Regions from separate parts of the Carnimonas bestiolae genome, predicted to be linked through region 1. Evidence: predicted binding sites of a transcription regulator. Region 1 holds the regulator's gene; each other region holds the start of a gene.
What was found. Region 1 encodes sigma-54, which starts transcription at its own class of promoters, with help from an activator protein. Its sites were predicted from a motif close to TGGCACNNNNNTTGCTNT; they were not measured.

Region 1 (5,438 bases):
TGCGCCCTGCCGCTTTCGAGTAATCACGACGCGGCGCACACCCTCTGCTATCAGGAACCAATATGCCAAGCACCGTCCCCTCTCTTGCCACCCGCGCGGCTGCCATCAAACTGCTGGCGCTCGATGTAGATGGCGTACTTACCGACGGTACGCTTATCTATAGCGCTGATGGCGGCGAGAGCAAATGCTTCACTACTCAGGATGGGCTGGGCATCAAACTGCTGCTTGAGCACGGTATCGAGGTGGCAATTATTACCGGACGTCGCTCCGCGATGGTTGAGCGACGCGCCGAAGAGCTTGGCATTCAGCGGTTGATACAAGGGCGCGACGACAAGCTGACCGCGCTGCGTGAAGTCTGCCAGGCCAGCGGTATCGAACTGGCGGCCTGCGCCTATTGCGGCGACGACTTGCCCGATTTGGGAGCCATCAGCGCCGCAGGGCTTGGCGTTAGTGTTCCCAACGCACCTGCCTATGTGCGCGATCGCGCCGATTATGTGACCGAGCGCCCGGGCGGCCAGGGCGCGGTGCGAGAGCTGAGCGAACTATTGCTCACCGCACAAGGCCACTGGGGAGGTATTGTGGAAGGATTTCTCGCCACCGCGACCACCACTCGCTAAGCGATATGCCCTATACTTGGCATCCATGAACGGCACCCACAATGAACCTTGGCGTGCCAGCCATATCAAAACCGGCAACGCACTCTATCGTATGAACCGAGGAATGAGCGACCTATGGCGTGGTTAAAGCAAAACGCATACCGAATCGGGATCGTGCTGCTGCTGTTGATAGCAGGCGCCTTTCTTGCGCTGATCGACCAACGCTCTAACCTTGTCTCTCAGCACTCGCCGATTCCAGAGGGTGATCACGGCACGCCTGATCAGTACCTTGAGCAGGTCGTCTATACTCGCTACGACGATCAGGGGCGGCCCTATCAGACCCTTGAGTCACCCAAAATCAGCAACTTCTCACAGGCCGACGAAAGCATTGCTGAAACGCCCAAACTCGCCATGCTCGATAGTAATAACCGCCACTGGCATGCTACCGGAGACACCGGTATCGTCCGGCAGGGCAACGATCACGTGGTGCTGAAAGGCAATGCTCAGGTGACCGAGCCCGAGCAGCAGTGGAGATTGACGACTGATACGCTCAATTACAACCGCGAGCAGGGGCGTATCTGGAGCGATAGCGAATCGAACTTCTTCCAGGGTGAGCAGAAAACCCGTGGCAATCGCTTCCAGGCCTGGACAGATACCAGCCGCGCTCTGCTGGAAGGCAATATCAGCAGCACCTTCATGCCGCAACATTAATCGGCACTAATTTCAGGCATTAGGGAGCGCGTTTATCGCCACGTCCAACCATTGCGGCGTTTGCTTTACCGCCCCACTGCCAGCAGCACATCGACCTTTTTACGTGACTTATCGCAAGGATTTTCGGCCATGACCCTGACAAGGCGTATCGCTCCCGTCCTCACCGCCGGTGCTCTGCTCGGCAGCGTGATCTGTGCACCGCAGGCGCTCGCTCAGGCCAGTACCTCTAGCCAGCCAATCAATGTGTCGGCCAGTACCCTGAGCGTTGACGACCGCGCAGGCACTGCTACCTATACCGGCGCGGTGCATGTGACCCAGGGCAACCTGACCCTCGATTCCCAGCGACTCGACCTTTATCGCGATAACAAGACCGGTGAAGCCTCGCGCGCCAAGGCGACCGGCAGCAGCGGTAAGCGCGCCTTTATAAAGCAGGATGCGACCCAAACTGATCCAGAGATGCACGGCTGGGCCTCGACCATCACCTATCTGATTCCCCAGCGCAAAATGGTGATGCAGGGCAATGCTGAGCTGCACCGCGGCAACGACACCTTCCACGGTGCTTACGTGGAGTACTACATCGACTCACGTAAGGTAAACGCCAATGGCGGCGGTAACGCCAAGGGCGACGCTCAGCAAAGCACATCCGGAGGGCGCGTCAACATGACCATCACTCCGAAAAAAAACCAGCAGTAATGCGCTAGAGCATTGCGGAGTCTCTGATTGATGAAAACATTGCACGCCACCCACTTGGTGAAAAGCTTCAAAAAACGCCGCGTGGTTCAGGACATCAGTGTCAGTATCGACCAAGGACAGGTAGTCGGACTGCTGGGCCCTAATGGTGCCGGCAAGACCACTTCCTTCTACATGATCGTGGGGCTGATTCAGGCGGACGCAGGCAAGGTTGGCATCGACGATGTCGATTTGAGCAACGCCCCCATGCACGTGCGCTCGCGGGCAGGGATTGGCTATCTGCCGCAGGAAGCCTCGATCTTCCGCAAACTGACGGTGGCCGATAACATTTTGGCGATTCTTGAAACACGCAAGGATCTTGACCGCCAGCAGCAGCGCCAGCGCCTCGATCAGCTGCTCTCCGAGTTCAGCATCGAGCACATCCGCGACAACAAGGGCATGAGCCTATCGGGCGGCGAGCGGCGCCGCGTCGAGATTGCGCGCGCGCTGGCTACCGAACCCTCGTTCGTCCTGCTTGATGAGCCTTTCGCTGGGGTCGACCCCATTTCGGTAAACGAAATCAAAGGCATTGTTCGCCAGCTGCGCGATCGTAACATCGGCGTATTGATCACCGACCACAACGTGCGCGAAACTCTCGATATCTGCGACAACGCCTACATTGTCGGCGAGGGCCGGATTATCGCCGAGGGTGATGCACACAGCATTTTGGCCAACCAGCACGTTCGCGATATCTATCTAGGCCAGGACTTCCGCCTCTAAGGCGTGCTCTGCAAATCAACGGTGCGCCTCGGCTTCGATGTCCGATCGGGCGCACCGCGCTAGCAACATCCTGATACTACCCCCCTCACTGCGTTACCTTTCTTGCGACATGGCACGCGGATTGCTAATCATTTACTACCAGCTATTGCGCAACGCGCCCCACTAAAGGTAGCGTTATCAATACCGGTAGCGCTGTACCTTCTGCAGCGCACGGCATTGCTGAACGAACAACGCTGGTTCTCCCGATGATGAAATCCTCCCTCCAACTGCGCACCGGCGCACATCTAACGATGACGCCGCAGCTGCAGCAGGCTATTCAGCTATTGCAGCTTTCCACGCTGGAACTCCGTCAGGAGATTCAAACGGCGTTGGAGAGCAACCCGATGCTGGACATTGAGGAAGAGTTCGGTGATGAGCCCAGCGAGCCTGAGGCAACCGACGACGATAGCTGGAGCGATGCTATTCCTGAAGAGCTGACGCTCGACAATGAGTGGAGCGACACCTTTCAGGACGCCAGTCTCGGCGATTTTTCGTCGATGTCGCGCGGCGCTGAAACCGCCGACTTCGAGCGTGACAGCAGCAGCGAGAGTCTGGTCGATCACCTTGCGTGGCAGCTATCGCTGCTCGATTTTTCCCCGCTTGAGCAGCAAATCGCCGAAGTGTATCTGGATGGGCTCGATGAAAACGGCTATCTGCGCATCGACCCTAACGACGTCAGTGACGTGGTATCGCTTGACGAGCATCAGCGCGCCCTGCCTGAACAGGTACTGGCACGCCTTCAGCAGCTTGACCCCGCCGGGGTATTTGCGCGCAATCTGCAGGAATGTCTGCTGCTACAGCTCGATCTGTTGCCGCCGCAAACGCCGTTGCTGGCACAAGCACGCCGATTGGTGCGCCAGTTTCTGGACGCGCTGGCGGCCTGTGATACCAAGTTGTTGCAACGTCGGCTGAATCTCAGCGCGCCGGAGCTCGATCAGGTGATTGCGATGGTGCGTGCGCTAACGCCCCATCCGGGCCATCAGTACGCGAGTGCGCAGTCTTCCTATGTGATCCCCGACCTGACCCTGCGTTATCACCATCAGCGCGGCTGGCAGGTCGAACTGAATCCTGAAGCACTGCCGCGCGTACGTATTCAGCCCGACTACGCCAGCCTGATAAAAAGGGCCGACAAAAGCGCCGACAACACCTTCCTGAAGCAGCATCTACAGGAAGCGCGCTGGCTGCTGAAGAGTCTCTCGAGCCGCAACCGAACCTTGCTTACCGTGGGCTGCGAAATCATGCAGCGTCAGCGCGACTTCATCGCACGCGGCGAGGAAGGTATGCGTCCACTGGTGCTAGCTGACATCGCGGAAGCGGTGGAAATGCACGAATCGACCATTTCGCGCGTGACTACCAATAAATATATTCACACTCCGCGCGGCGTGTTCGAACTGAAGTACTTCTTCTCTAGCCAGGTGGGCAAGGAAGGCGATAGTCACGCCAGTACCGCTATCCGTGCACGTATCAAAAAGCTGATCAGCGAAGAACCCGCTCGTCGCCCGCTCTCCGATGCGAAACTGGTCACAGCGCTGGCCGATCAGGGCATGGTCGTCGCCCGCCGCACCATCGCTAAATACCGCGAAGCCATGGGCATCCCTCCTTCCAGTGAGCGCAAGCGCCTGGGCTAACCTAGCCTTGGCCGTGCCAAGGGCTGCTGGCGGCACCCCCGCGGCCAGCGCTACTCAGGCCGCAAGCCCCGCGCTCTCATCGCTCTCTGCATAACGTTGATTTCCCCTCAGTTATCTATTTGGTTCGTCAATCAAAAAGGCTACACTCGAAGTGTCATCATTCTGACTCAAGGAGGCATGCCATGCCGCTGAACATTACCGGACACCACATCGAACTGACCGATTCGTTGCGTGACTATGTGAATCAGAAACTGACACGGCTAACGCGCCACTACGACAACATTACTCAGGTACAGGTAACGCTGTCGGTAGAGAAGGAGCGCAAGCAGGCCGCCAGCACGCTAAAGATCGCCGGCGCAGAGCTGCACGGTAATGCCGAGAGCGACGATATGTATGCCGCCATCGATGCGCTGGCCGACAAGCTCGACCGCCAGTTGCTCAAACATAAAGAGAAGACGCAGGCGCGCGCCAAAGGTACCGGCACCGCTGGCGTTTAAACGCACCCGACAAAGGCCCGCTGCACGCTAGAACAACCATAGCGGCGGCAGCGGGTTTCCACACAGTGATAGCGCCGCCCGCCCCACCTTTACGGCGAGTGGCGCTTTCCAGCATCATTTACCATGCTCATCTGCGTAGCCAATGACGCATGGAATAAAATATTCCTAAGAATTCCCCATAATCGTCATTTTACTGATGTATTCAGATGGCATGATGGGCGCTGCCCGTCGCACCAACGTGTTATCACACCGCCGTGTGCGGTACGGGCGACAGCCTTAAGCCTCGATACAAGGATATCCTTGGAATGATGCAACTAGTGATCATCAGCGGCCGTTCAGGGTCGGGTAAGTCAATTGCCCTGCAGGCGCTGGAGGATCTCGGTTTTTATGCCATCGACAACTTACCGGCCATGCTGCTGGGGGCGTTGATCGAAGAACTCGAAACGCAAACACCGGCACGCCACAAGGTGGCGGTCAGCATCGATGCCCGCAATATCGCTAACGCACTGGTCCGCCTG
Region 2 (5,438 bases), on a different contig from region 1:
GGATCGAAAGAGGTGTGAACCTGATCGCCCTCACAGGCGTTCAATTCACCGGCACAAAACAGATTCAGGCCGGTTACTTTCAATCGCAGCGCTACGTGGTGTTGCTCAATGGACGACGGGGGCATTCCCGCCAGTTGTGTGGCCAGCCGTTCGGCCTGCTGCCAACAGGGAGCGACCAGTCCGGGGGTGAGAGTGCCCAATTGACAGCACTCGCCGATGGCGAAGATGCGCGGATCGGAGGTTTGCAACGCGTCATTGACGACGATGCCGTGCTCGCACGCTAGGCCGGCAGCCTGTGCCAGCGCGATGTTCGGCTGTATTCCTGCCGCTACGACTACCCGCTCGGCAGCGATAGTGCGGCCATCATCGAGCATTACCGCCCGTACCTGGCCTTCGCTATCCGCGAGATAAGCAGCGGGCGTCGCTTCGGTTAATACCTGAACGCCGCGTGCCACCAGGCTGTCGTGCAGTAGTTGCGCAGCGTAGCTATCGAGCTGCTGGCTCATCAGATGGCGACTGCGGTTGACCAGCGTCACGCGCATGTTGCGCAGCGTTAGCGCGGCAGCGGCTTCGATACCCAATACGCCACCACCGATCACCACCACTGGCTGCTCTGGATAGGACGTCGCCAGAATGGCATCGACGTCTTGCTGAGTGCGGAAGCCGTGAATGCCGCTCGATGCTGCGCCTGGCAGGGAAGGCATTACCGACCGTGAACCGGTGGCGATCACGAGATGGTCGTAGTGCAGTGTGCGGTCGCCGACCGTAACGCTTTGCGCTTGGCGGCATATCGCGGTGACCGCGGTACCTTTCAGCAGCGTTACCCCGTGACGCCGATACCAGTCGGTGTCGTGGGTGACGATGCCGGCAAAATGCTCTTCTCCCGCCAGCACCGGGGTCAGCATGATGCGGTTGTAGGCGGGCTGCGGCTCTTCGCCAATGACCACAATACGGAAGCGGCCTGGCGCGTTCTCGCAAAGCTGCTCGATCAGGCGCGCGCCTGCCATGCCGTTGCCGATCACGATGAGAGTGGGCTTGTCCATTGCGCAGAACTCCACGGGCCCGTCAGGCCCACGCCCGATGTGTGTCGTGCGAGAAGCGCTGCAGGCATGCGTTAGCAGGCTGTGAGCAGTAATGAACCATGGCAGCTTCCCGTCCTCTGCAAATAAAAAAGGCGTCAGCCAGCATCTGGTTTCCCAGACACTGACGGACGCCTTTATCCGTAACTTCTCGCTAAACCGCCATTGGCTTAGCCATCATTTACTTTCTGTAAAGCACGTTGCGTGCCAAGTCGAAAACATCGCCCTGTAATGAGTAATTTGGTTTGTTTTCGTTGAGATGAACGCGGAAAACGTGCACCTCGATGGCGCATCGTGCACATAAAGTTAGCGTTGGGAGCGCAAGTTCTCTGCCGCGTCGGGCAGGTTTTTCGCTGATCTACGCTGTGGCTACCGAGGAGAGCGCACTCTTTCGCGGCATCTGAAAGCAATGCGAGGGGCGCGCCAGTGGGTAAAACGGCGCCTCTACGCCGCTGATCCGTGATCTCTCAGTGTGTCGGTTTCTCAAGCAAGGTGCCGACTTCTAGCATTGCTTGAGCGATCTCCGCCAACTTCTTGTTTTGTGCCATGGCTAAATTTTGCAGCGCCTTGTGTGCCTGCGGTTCGGTCATGCCATGGTGCTGCATTAACAGCCCCTTCGCTCGTTCGATGAGCTTGCGCTCAGCGAGCGTTTCTCGCAGCGTCGCCAACTCCTCTTCCTGCATTTGCAGACGCTGCGCCTGATGCTCGACCAGTTCGAGCACTGAGCGGCTCAGTTTGGGCGATACAAGCGCCGCGTAGTCGCTGTCGTGCGGAAGCATTTGATCAATTTCCTGCTCCTGCTGTTCGAGGGAGGCTTCCGCACTGTCAATGCGCTGGCGGCAGCATTCCATCAACACCGTTTCCAATGCATCTTCGAGCGTCTTCATATTATCGATGCGTGACGTCGTCAGCTCGAACCAGCGGACCGCGGTGATCGACGGCTCGTTGGAAGCGCTCGTACCCGTACAAGCGATACGCCGCAGGCGCTCAAACTCGCCGCCTGTTTGGGTGAGATAGCGCTGCCACAGCGCAAGGCTGCGCTCGTCGGCAAATTCGCTGAAGGTTTGGAAGCAGCGCTCTTGTGCCTCTATCAACTCGATGATGTGCTGGCGATCGCTGGCGTCGAAGCGTTGAGCAGCGAAGCCCGCCGCTACCAGAGCCCGTTCCTGCCCTGCTAGTTCCTTGCCTTGCATGAAGCTAAATAATGCGAGCAACGCTTGGGAAATCGAGGGATCGCCCGAGGTATCGACGATTTCGAAGATCAGCGCCAGCTGGGTGCGAATAACCTCACAATAGTGGTTCATCGCATGTGAACGGCTCACTTCCAGCGTCTGGATGTGCTGACGTAGCGACGGCATTGTCGTCAGGCGATGCAGAACGGCGGCGATGCGGCTGAATAACCGCGATGAATTGGGCAGGCCGGCGCTGGTGAGATCCAGCGTTTCGAGCTGCTGGTTGATGGTTTGCTCGGCGTGCTGAGCGTACTGGATCTTCTCGCGCAGTAGGTCGCACCAGCCGTCTTCCTGACAGCACAGGTAGATATTAGCGGTACCGCGTTCTTGCTGTAGCAGGTGTATCAGTTGGCTAATTGCACCCACCAATTTACCCATCTGCAGAAGCTGCTGAAGGTCAGCGATTTCACTCTTTTTGGAGGCCAGCACGAAGTCGAGGGCGGTTAGATTCATGGTCGAACCTGATGGCGAATAGTAATGATATGAGCAAGCAAGCAGTGTGCCACCGTCAGTGTTATCACGACGTTAAGCGTGGAAATGAATGGCTGAGAAGGCACGCGAAGGCTGTGGCGCTTAGGGTGAGCAGGGGCCGGCGGCAGGGGTGGTGTTCGTATCGCCGGAAGGCGGCTAGCAGCGCCGCTTGGCAGCGCCGCTACGCATTGCCATTGCGTGTTCGTGAACGTCATTTGTAGCGCGACGCTGGCTCGTATCGCTTGGTATTTAAATGATGGCCATATCGGTTTGATCGTTCATCAACATGGCCATCATCTGCGGTTATTGGCGCTCTACACCCGATTCTCGCACTCTCGCCCAGCCACGAAGTCTTCGAGGTTGCCAAGCGTGGTGTGGGCGATTTCATGCAGGGCTTCTTCGGTAAAGAAGCCTTGATGGCCGGTGATGAGCACGTTCGGGAAGCTCATCAGGCGCACGAACTGATCGTCGTCGATAAAGGTTTCTTCGCGGTTTTTGAAGAACAGCGGTTCTTCGTTTTCGTAGACATCGATGGCGAGGCCGCCGAGCTGCCCGCTTTTAAGTGCGCCGATAACCGCCTGAGTGTCGATCAGGCCGCCGCGTGAGGTGTTAATCAGCAGCACGCCTTTCTTCATCTGTGGAAGCGTGTCGCTGTTGATCAGATGATGGGTCGATTCGAGCAGCGGGCAGTGCAGGCTGATCACGTCGGAGGCTTCGAGCAGCTGGGGTAATTCGACCAGCTTGCCGATGTCGCGAAACTCATCGCTGGGGAAGGGATCGCTGCCAATCACGTTGCAGCCGAGCCCTTTGAAGATACGCGCAGTGGCCACTCCGATGCGGCCGGTGCCAACAATGCCGACCGTTTTGCCGTGTAGATTGCGTCCGAGCAGGCCATCCAGCGCGAAGTTGCCGTCGCGTGCGCGGGTGTAGGCGCGATGAATATGGCGGTTGAGGGTCATGGTCAGCGCTAGCGCATGTTCGGCGACGGCGGGCGGCGAGTAGGCCGGCACTCGGGCCACGAACATGCCGAGCTGGTGGGCAGTGTCCAGATCGACGTTGTTGAAGCCGGCGCAGCGTAGCAGCACCGCCTTTACACCGTAGCCGTGCAGCTGTTCGAGCACGTGTCGATCGAGGGTATCGTTGACAAACACGCATACCGCGTCGCTGTCGTGGGCAAGGGCAACGGTGTCTATATCGAGCGCGGCTTCCTGGTAGACGAATTCGCGAGAGCTATCGGAGGGAAGACTAGCGGCGGCGTGATCAAAAGAGTGCTGATCGTAACGGTGGGCGCTGAAAAAGGTAATTTTCATAAGCGTGGTCTCTCGCGTAGGGAAATGCCTGGCGCCACTTTACGCCCTTGCTGTTGCGATAAGCGAGTGATTATTCAGCGACATTTTGACAGAGGCGAAGCTGGTTCGATCATTGCACCTCGCACCTCGCACCTCGCACCTCGCACCTCGCACCTCGCACCTCGCACCTCGCACCTCGCACCTCGCACCTCGCACTTTGCACCTTGCACCTTGCACCTTGCACCTCGCACCTTGCACCTCGCACCTCGCACCTCGCACCTCGCACCTCGCACCTCGCACCTCGCACCTCGCACCTCGCACCTCGTTGCGCTTCCCATGCACCTTCAATGTGCCGACGCGTGTCCTCTTGCGACCTATGAGTGCATCCCGTACCGGTGCGGGCTGGTTTTACGTCTTACCTTTCGTTGTAAGAATAAAATAAGCTGCTGATATAGCGCGTAAAACCAAAACTGGCGCGGGGGTTGCTTGGTTCTGGCAGGTTGAAGCATCGAATGCATGACGCCTGACAATTTGCAAATGGACGGCTAGGGTTCCGGTCCTTGCGTACTCACCAAGCGGTGGTGGTGCGGGGATGACTGGTCCGAGAGCTGTCGACCTGATCCTTTATCTACCTATCCTGCCAGGCAAGGATGGCGCGATAAACGAAGGTTACACGGCGGGGGAAAAGCCCGGGAGACTTGGTGCGCTTGCATCGGTGCTCTCCTGTTCGGCACCCATTACCCCTGAGGACTTCATCATGAGCCCTGCCCGTTTAGCCGCTATCGTACTATCCACTGTCGCGCTGGCCTTCTGCTGTTCGGCCCAGGCGGCCACACCTTCCGCTAAAAAGAATTTCAACGTGTGCTGGTCCATTTATGCGGGCTGGATGCCGTGGGGTTACGCTGAATCGCACGGCATTCTTGAGAGGTGGGCGCATAAATACGGCATTACGATCCACGCCAAGCAGGTCAACGACTACATCCAATCGGTCAATCAGTACACCTCGGGTGGGGTAGACGGCTGTGCGATGACCAACATGGATGCGCTAACGCTGCCTGCCTCCAGCGGTGTGGATTCGACGGCGCTGATTGTGGGTGACTACTCCAACGGCAACGACGGCATCGTGCTGCGTAACGCCAAGCGGCTGTCGGACATCAAAGGGCGCAAGGTCAATCTGGTGCAGTTCAGTGTCTCGGAGTATCTGCTGGCGCGTGCGCTTTCGCTCAACGGCATGACCGAGCGCGACATCTCGACCGAAAATACCTCTGACGCCAACATTACCGGGCTGTTCTCGGGCAATAGCTCGGATGCGCTGGTGACCTGGAATCCGCAGCTGAGCACCGTCGCCGAGATGAAGGACGCCAATG
Region 3 (5,438 bases), on a different contig from region 1:
ATGACGCCGCCCCGTCCACAGCTGCTGACTGTTCATCAGTTGCTGTAGCGCGTCGGTATGTGTGGCGCGGCGCGAGGTGCTGTGTATCGACATGACGTGTTACCTAAAAGAGCCTGCACTAATAGGTGTAGTTTGTACGCTGTTTGTTAATAGCTGTCTATATATACAGTATTCAGAAACGACATATAGCCTGCCATCGCTGCGATATGGCTCGCACTTCGTCTTTCATGTCAGTGAGATAGCGCGCGTCGGAGTGAGAGTCATGCGAATAGCGCAGCAGAGACGTACCTTGCGCTACTACATGCGGGCTGCGGGTAACGTGGCTGCACACTAGGGCGGCAGCGCTGGCTTCTCGCTAACGCTGCTGAAAAAGGAAGGAAGGCTACAAACAACAAGCGCAGTGCTGTCGATCAGCCCTGCGCTTGGAAAGGGATGGCGGTAAAGGACGCGCCGTGCAACGCGGGGGCGGGCCCCTTTTAGAAGCCTCTGTAGCGAGCCTATGGCTCTATAGGCACGGCTCCGCCTCAGTTACAGAAGGCGAGCAACGGCTCGCCAAACCGCATGCCACGCGTCGTTACTTGCGTCGCGTTAGATTACCAAACAGCCCGCGCACCAACTGACGACCGCCCTGCTTCAGCACGCTTTCTACCACACCCTGACGACCATGGGAGCCAAACAGCACGCCTTTCAGTTCGTCGGTCCAGCTCGAGGAATCGCCGCTCTGCTTGCTAGCGCTCGACTTGCCATCGCTCGACTTCTTCGCGCTCTCGCTAGCTGCCGCGCCGCTCTCCTGCGACTCGTCGTCACCGCTCTTCTGCTCCGCTCGCTTGGCCAGCAATTCAGCCGCTGATTCGCGATTAACGGCGGTGTCGTATTTATCACCGAACGGGCTGTCGGCCAGCACCTGTTGACGCTCTTCGTCACTGATCGCGCCCATGCGGCAGCGCGGCGGAGCGATACGGTCATGCTCTACTGGCGTGGGTACGCCGTTGTCGTCCAGCAGCGATACCAGTGCTTCCCCGGTGCCTAGTGCCGAGATCGTCTTCTTCACATCGAGCTTGGGATTTTCGGGGAAGGTTTCTGCTGCCGTTTTGACCGCTTTCTGATCGCGAGGCGTATAGGCACGCAGCGCATGCTGGATGCGGTTACCCAACTGCCCCAGCACCGGCCCCGGCATATCGTCGGGAAACTGCGAACAGAAGTAGACGCCAACCCCCTTGGAGCGAATCAGACGCACCACCTGCTCGATACGGTCCATCAACGCATCGGGCGCATCGTCGAACAGCAAATGAGCTTCGTCGAAAATAAACGCCAGCTTGGGTTTGTCGGCATCGCCCACTTCAGGCAGTTGCTCGAAGAGCTCGGACAGCACCCACAGCAGGAAGGTGGAATAAAGGCGCGGCTTCAGCACTAGCTGATCGGAGGCAAGAATATTGATAACGCCACGCCCATCGCTGTCGGTGCGCATCAGGTCGTCAAGCTCCAGCGCAGGCTCACCAAAGAACTGCGTCGCGCCCTCTTTTTCGAGCCCCAGCAGCGAACGCTGGATGGCCGCCACGGTTTGCGCACTGATCAGGCCGTACTCTTCAGAGAGCGCCTTACGCTCCTCGGACACCAGCTTGAGGATGGCGCGCAGATCGTCGAAGTCGAGCAGCAACAACCCTTGATCGTCGGCAACCTTGAAGGCAATTTCGAGCACGCTGGACTGGGTATCGTTCAGCTCCAGTACGCGACTGAGCAGCGTCGGTCCCATTTCACTGATGGTCGTACGTACCGGATGCCCTTTCTTGCCGTAGATGTCCCATAACACCGTGGGGCTCGCTTCGGCGGCATAATCTTCGATGCCCATCGCCTTGGCGCGCTCCACCAGCTTGTCGTCACCCTTGCCAGGCATCGACAGGCCCGCCACATCGCCTTTCACGTCGGCCATGAAAACCGGTACGCCGATCCGCGAAAAGCCTTCCGCCAGCGTCATTAGCGTAACGGTTTTGCCGGTACCGGTAGCGCCCGCCACCAGACCGTGGCGGTTGGCATACTTGGGTTGCAGCAGCGCGGTGACATCGCTGTCGACACTTTTGCCGAGGGTAATCGGTTGCATCACATATCCTGCGTCGGAAAGAAGAAAGAGTTGCTTGGTGGAAACAGTCACTGAGCGCAAGTTTATCCTAAAAAAGCGCAAAACCCACCCGTTCACGGCAGCTCAGCACTCAGCACTCAGCACTCAGCACTCAGCACTCAGCACTCAGCACTCAGCACTCAGCACTCAGCACTCAGCACTCAGCACTCAGCACTCACATAATGACAGCGCTGCGATAAGCCATCGTCAACATGCCGCCGATGCAAGATGCACAACGACGGCTGTGGCCGCTGGCAATCGAACTTTTGCGCGAAGGCGCACGCACCCTCCATTCGTGGCACTCGGCACCGTCGCGGTGCTTCGATGCGCTGCGGTGATGCACTCAGGCGCTTTAGCAGCGCCGTAAAATGCCACCGCCCTTGCAAAAACACCTCTATATTGCTGATTTTTATCAACTTTCCCCAGTTGGCACATTCCCTGCCTGAAGCAATACACCCAAAGCCATCAAGCGGTGATGCATATGAAAGTGGGTGTCTTCCTCCCTATTGGTAACAACGGCTGGTTAATTTCGGAGAACGCGCCTCAGTACCAGCCTTCCTTCGAGCTCAACAAAGAGATCACCTTGACCGCTGAGCGCTATGGGCTCGACTTCGCGCTATCGATGATCAAGCTGCGTGGATTTGGCGGCAAGACCGAATTCTGGGAGCACAACCTCGAGTCGTTCACCTTGATGGCGGGGCTGGCGGCGGTTACCTCGAAGATCGAGCTATTCGCCACATCAGCCTCGCTAGTAATGCCTCCTGCCATCGTGGCGCGTATGGCGTCCACCATCGACAGCATCTCCAACGGCCGCTTCGGCCTTAATCTGGTGACCGGCTGGCAGCGCCCAGAGTACGCACAGATGGGACTGTGGCCCGGCGACGAGTTTTTCGCCACCCGCTATCACTACCTGTCGGAATACGCCCAAGTGCTGCGCGACCTGTGGGATACCGGTAAGTCGGATTTAAAAGGCGACTTTTTCAGCATGGAAGACTGCCGAGTTAGCCCTCGCCCGCAGGCGGACATGAAGATCATTTGCGCTGGCTCAAGCGATGCGGGCATGGCGTTTTCCGCTCGCTATGCCGACTACAACTTCTGTCTGGGCAAAGGCGTTAACACTCCCCAGGCCTTCGCGCCGTCGGCCCACAAGCTACAGGCGGCCACAAAAAAAACCGGACGCCGCGTCACCACCTTCGTGCTGATGATGGTGATTGCCGACGAAACCGACCAGCTAGCGCGCACCAAATGGGAGCACTACAAGGCGGGCGCCGATCAGCAAGCGCTCGAATGGCTAGGCGTGCAAGGCGCTGCCGACAAATCGTCGGGCAGCGATACCAACGTGCGCCAGTTGGCGGACCCTACCTCGGCGGTCAATCTCAATATGGGCACTCTGGTGGGATCGTACGAAAGCGTTGCGCGAATGCTTGATGAAGTTGCAGAGATCGAAGGCACCGAGGGCGTGCTGCTGACCTTCGACCGTTTTGTGGAAGGCGTCACGCTGTTTGGTGAGCGCATTCAGCCCCTGATGCGCAGCCGCTTGGAGGTCGAAACACCGGTGGCATCACAGCATGCCTAGCCTTGCACGCATGAGCACCAGGTCGAGCGCTAGCCGCTGTACAGCGACAGCGACGACTCGCCCAACAATCACTACCAGAGCGCGGTTACCGCAGCTGTTCGCGCCCTTTTTCATCCGTAACGGGAGATTTCATGGCCATTCATCACGTCACACTTTCATCGACCGCTCCCGCCGGCCCACCGCAGCAGCCGGGACAGCCTGATCCTTGTGTTGCGGCTGCGCGCCCCGAGCCGTTCGCCTTCCAGCCCAATCAAACCGCACTGATCGTAGTGGATATGCAGAACGCCTACGCCTCGGTGGGCGGCTACGTGGATACAGTGGGCTTCGATATTTCGGGTGCGCAAAGTGTGATTGAAAATATCGTCGCCACCATTGAAGCCGCGCGTCAGGCCGGCATGCTGGTGATCTTCCTGCAAAATGGCTGGGATCCTGACTACGTGGAAGCCGGCGGCCCTGGGTCGCCCAACTGGCACAAATCCAACGCGCTGAAGAATATTCGCCAAAACCCCGACTATGCCGGCAAGTTTCTCGCCAAAGGCGGCTGGGACTATGCGCTGGTCGATGCCATCAAGCCCCAGCCCGGTGATGTGGTGGTGCCCAAAACGCGCTATAGCGGCTTCTTCAACAGCACCCTCGACAGCACGCTGCGCTCACACGGCATCAGATCGCTGGTATTTACCGGCATCGCAACCAATGTGTGCGTTGAATCAACGCTGCGCGACGCCTTCCATCTCGAATACTTCTCGCTGATGCTCACCGACGCTACCCACGAGCTCGGCGGCGCGGAGATACAGGCAGCGGCTATCTACAACGTGGAAAGCTTTTTTGGCTGGGTCGGCAGCGTGAACGACTTTTGCGCCAGCCTAAATCGCGCTGGCTAGGTGCCTGAACGCCTTCGGCCGCATCACCAGCAGCCAAGTGCTAAACACGCTGCCACTCACGATAACAATAGCGAAGAGATCACCCTGCATGACAAGCGCCAACGCAACGCCTCGATTAACACCTACCCTTGGTACCCTGCAGCTGTGGGGCATCGCCGTTGGGCTGGTGATTTCGGGAGAATATTTTGGCTGGAGCTACGGCTGGGGCGTCGCGGGCACGCTCGGCTTTCTGATTACGTCGCTGTTTATCTCTGTGATGTACGGCTGCTTTATTTTCAGCTACACCGAGCTGACCACCGCGATTCCCCACGCTGGCGGCCCCTTTGCCTATACCCGTCGCGCTTTCGGTGAAATGGGCGGGCTAATCGCTGGGATCGCGACCTTGATCGAGTTCGTGTTTGCGCCACCCGCTATCGCGATGGCCATTGGGTCCTATCTCAACGTGCAGTTTCCTGAGCTGAATCCCAAGTACGCGGCCATCGGGGCCTACGTTATTTTCATGACGCTGAACATCATTGGCGTACGCATTGCCGCTACCTTCGAACTGATCGTGACCATTTTGGCCGTGGCCGAGCTGCTGATCTTTATGGGCGTGGTGTCGCCGGGCATCAGCCTGAGCAATTTTGTCGCCCACGGCTGGGCCGGACAGCACACCTTTTCGCCAGCGGCGCTGTCGGGCATGTTTGCGGCCATTCCCTTCGCGATCTGGTTCTTTCTGGCGATCGAAGGTGCCGCGATGGCCGCCGAAGAGGTCAAACATCCCCGCACCACCATTCCGCGTGCTTACATTTCGGGCATTCTGACGTTAATGGCATTGGGGCTGGGCGTGATGGTATTCGCTGGCAGCGTCGGTGATTGGCGCACG
Region 4 (5,438 bases), on a different contig from region 1:
GTGGCTTGGCGGTTTCCTTCATCCAAAGTATCTATCACGAATTCGGCAGCGGCGTGGTGCTTCCCGATACCGGCATCGTGTGGCAAAACCGCGGTGCGTCGTTTAGCCTCGACCCCACTCATCTGCTGGCGCTGGCACCGGGTAAACAGCCGTTCCATACCCTCAATCCCGCTGCCGCACGCCTCAACGACGGTCGCGTCATGGTGTATGGCTCGATGGGCGGCGATGGTCAGCCGCAAACGCAGGCCGCGCTGTTCACCCGCTACGTTTTACAGGGAGAGTCGCTCCAGCAGAGCATTACCCAACCGCGCTGGGTGCTGGGCAGAACCTGGGGACAAGCGTCGGATTCGCTGAAAGTCGAGGGTCGCCTACCCAACGCCACCGTAACGCGCTTGAAGGCGCTGGGGCACGACGTTGAGCTGCTGGACGATTTTAGTGAAGTGGTCGGCCACGCAGGCGCTGTGGTCCGCTACACCGATGGTTTGCTGGAAGGCGCATTCGACCCCCGCAGTAATGGCTCAGCCGCGGGCTTTTAGCGAGTATCTTACAGGGGGTGGCTACCACGTTGGGGCGTGAACGACGCCCCTTCCGCCACGGCATATCACAACGGTTTCCGCGTCGTTTTCGCATCGTCGATGTGTCGCTGGCGATAAGCGTCCTTCGTCAATAAACAATAATGGGAGTACGCGATGATCCAACAACAGCAAATTAATCAGCCAGAAGTAGTGGCTGAGGTAACAGCGGCGTTCTATCGCTATGAAAAAGCACTGGTAAGCAATGATATCGCGGTATTGGATGAGCTGTTTTGGCAGGATGAGCACACCGTGCGTTTGGGTGCCGGAGAGAATCTCTACGGTATCGATGCCATCCGCGCCTTTCGAGACGCCCGCCCGTCCAAAGGATTGGCCCGCGAGTTACGAAATCCCCATATCGTGACCTTTGGCGATGACATGGCGGTATGCAGCACCGAATTTACCCGCGAAGGAAGCGAGCGGATCGGCCGCCAGCAGCAGACCTGGGCGCGCTTTCCAAGCGGTTGGCGGATTGTGGCCGCTCACGTGAGTTTGATGAGCTAGCCAATACCACGCTCGCACACGCCTGCCATGCGAAGCACGCCTTATTCACGCCTTGTCTTACGCGCAAGGCCCTCACCCTAAGGGTGCGACTTCCGCAGCGTTGCGCGGTACATCGCCGGCGCTGGCACACTTAGCTGCCGCGGTAGGTCGACCAGCCTCCCGGCGCGATTAGAAACGGCAGGTGATAATGCTCGTCCGCTTTGCTTGATAGCACCGCATCGATCTGTGCTTGTGTATACAGAGTGTCGCGCTGATGACGTGCAAACCAGTCGCCTATCTCTGCCACCAACTGATAGCACCCTCCCTCACATTCGCCAAATGCCGCCGCAGGAATACGCCCTTGTGCATCGGTGGTTGCGCTGGCAACCAGGTCACCTTCACGGATCAGCCGAACCACCACGCCTTGGGCAGGTTTACCGCTCGCTACATCCAGAATATGCGTGCTCAATGTGCTCATTCGCCTATCACTCCTGCTAATCTCAACAAGGTAATCTCCCGCAATTGTTGCAGAGATTCGGTGACTTCCTCTGCATCACCATGAGCAAGCCGCTGGGTTAGCGCCTGTAGAATTTCTTCCCCACTACGGCCTTTGGCACGGATCAGAAACACTCGCCCAAAGCGCGCCTCGTAGCGGGCATTGCCCTCGCGCAGCTGTTCAGCGAGCCGCGCGTCGTGCTGATCGACGGCCGACTGCTCCTGACGCGACAGCGCCGCGTGAGCCTGGTTACCACCAGGCTGCTCACCGATGCGCGGATGCGCACTCAGCGCTTGCTCAAGCTCTGCTTCTCCCCACTGCTGGGTCAGCTTATTCGCGAAGTCCATCAGCGCCGCGTGATTCGAATACGGGCGATGCTTAAGCAAGGCGTCGATCCAGCCAGGTATCGCTACGCAGGGAGCAATCAGCGGCTGCGCTTTAGCGCGCGGCAGGTGGTTAAAGTGATCAAGCGCGATCATGGCTGCGTTCTCCTTCAGGCGCTGTGGTGGACTTCTGATGCGGAATCGCCATGCTCAAGACGATCGCGACCAGACCACCGCTAGCCGCCGCTGATCCCAGCAGGTTAGCGATAAATGACGGGAAATGAGCCAGAAACTCAGGCACTGCCTGAATGCCCAATCCCACTCCAAAGGTAAGTGCGACGATAATAACGTCACGCTGTTCAAGCGGCGCTTGAGTGATAATGCGGATACCTGCGACCACCACGCAACCAAACATTACCATGGTCGCGCCGCCCAGCACTGGCGCAGGAATTTGCCGCAACAGCTCGCCAAATGGCGGAAACAGTCCCAGCAGCACCAAAATCACGCCAATGTACCGCCCAACAAAGCGACTGGCGACGCCGGTCATCTGAATAACGCCGTTATTTTGCGCAAACGTTGTATTCGGAAAGGCGCACAGCATGGCGGCTAGCACGCAGCTAATGCCATCGGCCAACACGCCGCCCTTTAACCGCGAACGAAATTCCGCATCGGTGATCGACCGGCCAGAGATAAGGCAGTTAGCGGTTAAATCGCCTACCGCTTCGAGAATACATACCAGCGAGATAAGTGCGATGGGGAGAAAGATAGCGGTATTGAAATGGAAGCCGAAAGGAAACAACGCCGGCAGGCGAAACCAGCTATCGCCTACCCCAGTGAAGTGAAACTTGCCACTGAGCGCTGCTACCACGCAGCCGATCGCCATACCAATGACGATGGATGAAAGCCGCAGCCAGCGGTTTCTGGCACAGCCCAGCAGCACGATCACGGCGAGGGTGATAGCGCCGAGCGCGATATTGCCAGGACTGGCGAAGTCCTTCGCCTGCTCGCCGCCGCACCAATTCACCATCGCAACCTTGATCAGGCTGATGCCGATCAGCGCAATCACACTGCCGGTAACAATGGGCGTGAATACCTTCTTGAGCGGCTCGATGAAGCGGCTGACCACGATCGGCACCAGTGCCGCCACCGCGTTCACACCAAACAGCATCGCCAGCACGTCGTGCGCACCGCCGCCCTGCTGTTTGACCCACATACCGCCAGCAATAGCAACGCCCACGAAGGCGAAGCTGGGGCCCTGCATGCAGATCATGCCTGCGCCAATGCCGCACACGCGGTTCGACTGTAAGAAGGTGCCTATACCCGAGACCAACAGCGACATGCTGATCAAGTAAGGTAGCCATTCACCGAGCCCCAGCGCGCCGCCAATAATCAGCGGCGGCGTAATTACTCCCACCACGCCGGCCAACACGTGCTGTAGCGCGCTGAAAAACGCAGGCAACGGGGGAACGCGCTGATCGAGACCGTAGAGCAAGCTGTTGTTATCAGACATGGTAGTTTAGACCGTTGTGACCAAGCGTTATCTGCTAGTGCACAAAGCAGGCCAGAGTGAGACGAAACGTAAAAATCCGTTCACTCTCTCTTTACTTTCAATCACATGCACTGCTTGCACGATGTTTATCGATGGCCGGGCTATTCATTTACCAATGAAATAACAGTTTCAGAAATTTATGAAAAGAAACTTTTGACTCAAAAAAGCGCACCCGTCTACCGTTTTTGCACCATCAAGGTGCGGCATCGACTACTTTTCACTATAGCGCCCCTTAACAGACCGCGATAACGAAAGCTGGTACGCAAATTGCTCTATTGCGATACACCACACGACAAGGAGAAGCGCATGAAAGCATTGGTCATCGGTGCAGGTATTGGCGGCCTGTGTGCCGCAGTGGCGCTAAAAAAAGCAGGCATCGACTGTGATGTGTACGAAGCCGTCAAGGAGATCAAGCCAGTAGGCGCCGCTCTCTCGATCTGGCCGAACGGCGTGAAGTGCATGCGACGCCTGGGGATGGGCGACATTATCGATACCCACGGCGGGCCTATGCACTTTCTCGCCTATAAGGACTACCGCAGCGCAGAGGACCTGACTCAGTTCAGCCTTGCTCCGCTTATCGAGCAAACCGGCGAGCGTCCTTCTCCGGTCGCCCGCAGCTTGCTGCAGCAAGATATGCTCGACTTTTGGGGACGTGATTCAGTGCAGTTCGGTAAGCGAGTCGTCAGCGCAGAACAGCACGATCACGGCGTTAGCGTAAAATTTGCTGACGGCTCCGAGGCCCATGGCGACTTCCTGATTGCCGCTGACGGCAGCCACTCGGCCTTGCGCCCCCACGTGCTGGGCTTTGCCCCCGAGCGACGCTATGCGGGCTATGTCAATTGGAACGGTTTGGTGGAGATCGACGAGGCAATTGCTCCTGCCGAGCAATGGACCACCTTTGTTGGGGAAGGTAAGCGTGTATCGCTAATGCCCATCGCCGATGGACGCTTCTATTTCTTCTTCGATGTACCGCTGCCTGCCGGACTGGCCGAGGACCGTAGCACCCTGCGCGATGACCTCACTCGCTACTTCGATGGCTGGGCGGCCCCAGTACAGCGCTTGATTGCAGCGCTCGATCCCAACACCACTAACCGCATTGAGATTCATGATATCGAACCGTTCGATACGCTGGTTCGCGGCAACATAGCGCTACTCGGTGATGCCGCGCACAACACCACACCCGATATCGGTCAGGGCGGCTGTGCCGCGATGGAGGACGCCGTGGTGTTGGGCGAATGCGTGCGTACCCACAGTGATATCGCCACGGCGCTGCGCCACTACGAACGTGAGCGCTGTGCGCGCGTACGTGATCTAGTGCTGAAGGCGCGCAAGCGCTGTGATGTTACCCATGGCAAGGATATGGCGCTCACCCACGCCTGGTATCAAGAGCTTCAACAGGAAACCGGCGAGCGCATTATCAAAGGGCTACGCGACACCATTCAGGGCGGCCCACTGGGATAGCCCCATCGACCGCCCCGCTTGCTTCACGCATGCATCACCTGGGGTCGATTGATGGCCAGCGATGAACTGGTGCTGCTACCGCAACAACAATGATGGGCAAGCTCCTTGAGGGTGAGCCGTGACCGGCGCTCTCAACAACCGCCGCAGTGAGTGCGCCCGCGGTTGGCCCCGCCGGACAGCGTGTCATCGTCTATCGTGCATGCGCTCGGTGCTAGCGTAGCTGCCTAGACGCAACCACTGCTCGGTGGCGTCGCTCAACCTTTAGCGTTTAGTCGTGAATACGGTGTCGCTGCTTGTCATAGCGGAATAGGCGTAACAAGATAAATGGCTCTTCCAGCGACAACGCGCCACCGCTGTCCTTACCGGCAGTGCCTGTTGTCTCACTACATGACAGGCCCCCATGACAGCATTGCAGTGCCTCGTGAGACGCCCTTTGGATCGGAGTTGACATGGTTGAATCCACCGCGCGCACTTCCCATCCGGCTGCTCACTCACCCTCCACCACCCGCGTGTCCCGTCTGTTTATTCTGCTGTACTGGCTGGCAGACATCGGG

Region 2: R84865_RS04110 (nitrate- and nitrite sensing domain-containing protein) is a predicted target of sigma-54. The motif match lies at 2,799-2,816, and genes of this name have one in related genera.
Region 3: rutA (pyrimidine utilization protein A) is a predicted target of sigma-54. The motif match lies at 2,544-2,561, and genes of this name have one in related genera.
Region 4: hpxO (FAD-dependent urate hydroxylase HpxO) is a predicted target of sigma-54. The motif match lies at 3,680-3,697, and genes of this name have one in related genera.

The regions. Positions count from the first base shown of each region.
Region 1 covers NZ_JBPCZK010000001.1:648,279-653,716, forward strand. Annotated here, with positions in the region: gene R84865_RS03045 (KdsC family phosphatase) at 63-617, shown strand; gene lptC (LPS export ABC transporter periplasmic protein LptC) at 732-1,307, shown strand; gene lptA (lipopolysaccharide transport periplasmic protein LptA) at 1,437-2,000, shown strand; gene lptB (LPS export ABC transporter ATP-binding protein) at 2,031-2,756, shown strand; gene R84865_RS03065 (RNA polymerase factor sigma-54) at 3,002-4,423, shown strand; gene hpf (ribosome hibernation-promoting factor, HPF/YfiA family) at 4,606-4,920, shown strand; gene rapZ (RNase adapter RapZ) at 5,229-5,438, shown strand, end outside.
Region 2 covers NZ_JBPCZK010000002.1:156,758-162,195, reverse strand. Annotated here, with positions in the region: gene nirB (nitrite reductase large subunit NirB) at 1-1,043, opposite strand, end outside; gene R84865_RS04110 (nitrate- and nitrite sensing domain-containing protein) at 1,547-2,764, opposite strand; gene R84865_RS04105 (2-hydroxyacid dehydrogenase) at 3,097-4,092, opposite strand; guanidine-I (ykkC/yxkD leader) riboswitch at 4,606-4,769, shown strand; gene R84865_RS04100 (putative urea ABC transporter substrate-binding protein) at 4,829-5,438, shown strand, end outside.
Region 3 covers NZ_JBPCZK010000004.1:72,549-77,986, forward strand. Annotated here, with positions in the region: gene imuA (translesion DNA synthesis-associated protein ImuA) at 1-93, opposite strand, end outside; gene R84865_RS06695 (helicase HerA-like domain-containing protein) at 575-2,098, opposite strand; gene rutA (pyrimidine utilization protein A) at 2,598-3,692, shown strand; gene R84865_RS06705 (isochorismatase family protein) at 3,824-4,573, shown strand; gene eat (ethanolamine permease) at 4,662-5,438, shown strand, end outside.
Region 4 covers NZ_JBPCZK010000004.1:179,521-184,958, forward strand. Annotated here, with positions in the region: gene R84865_RS07130 (gamma-glutamyltransferase family protein) at 1-536, shown strand, start outside; gene hpxZ (oxalurate catabolism protein HpxZ) at 690-1,076, shown strand; gene uraH (hydroxyisourate hydrolase) at 1,207-1,533, opposite strand; gene uraD (2-oxo-4-hydroxy-4-carboxy-5-ureidoimidazoline decarboxylase) at 1,530-2,030, opposite strand; gene R84865_RS07150 (nucleobase:cation symporter-2 family protein) at 2,017-3,384, opposite strand; gene hpxO (FAD-dependent urate hydroxylase HpxO) at 3,730-4,884, shown strand; gene R84865_RS07160 (hypothetical protein) at 5,153-5,335, opposite strand; gene R84865_RS07165 (MFS transporter) at 5,334-5,438, shown strand, end outside.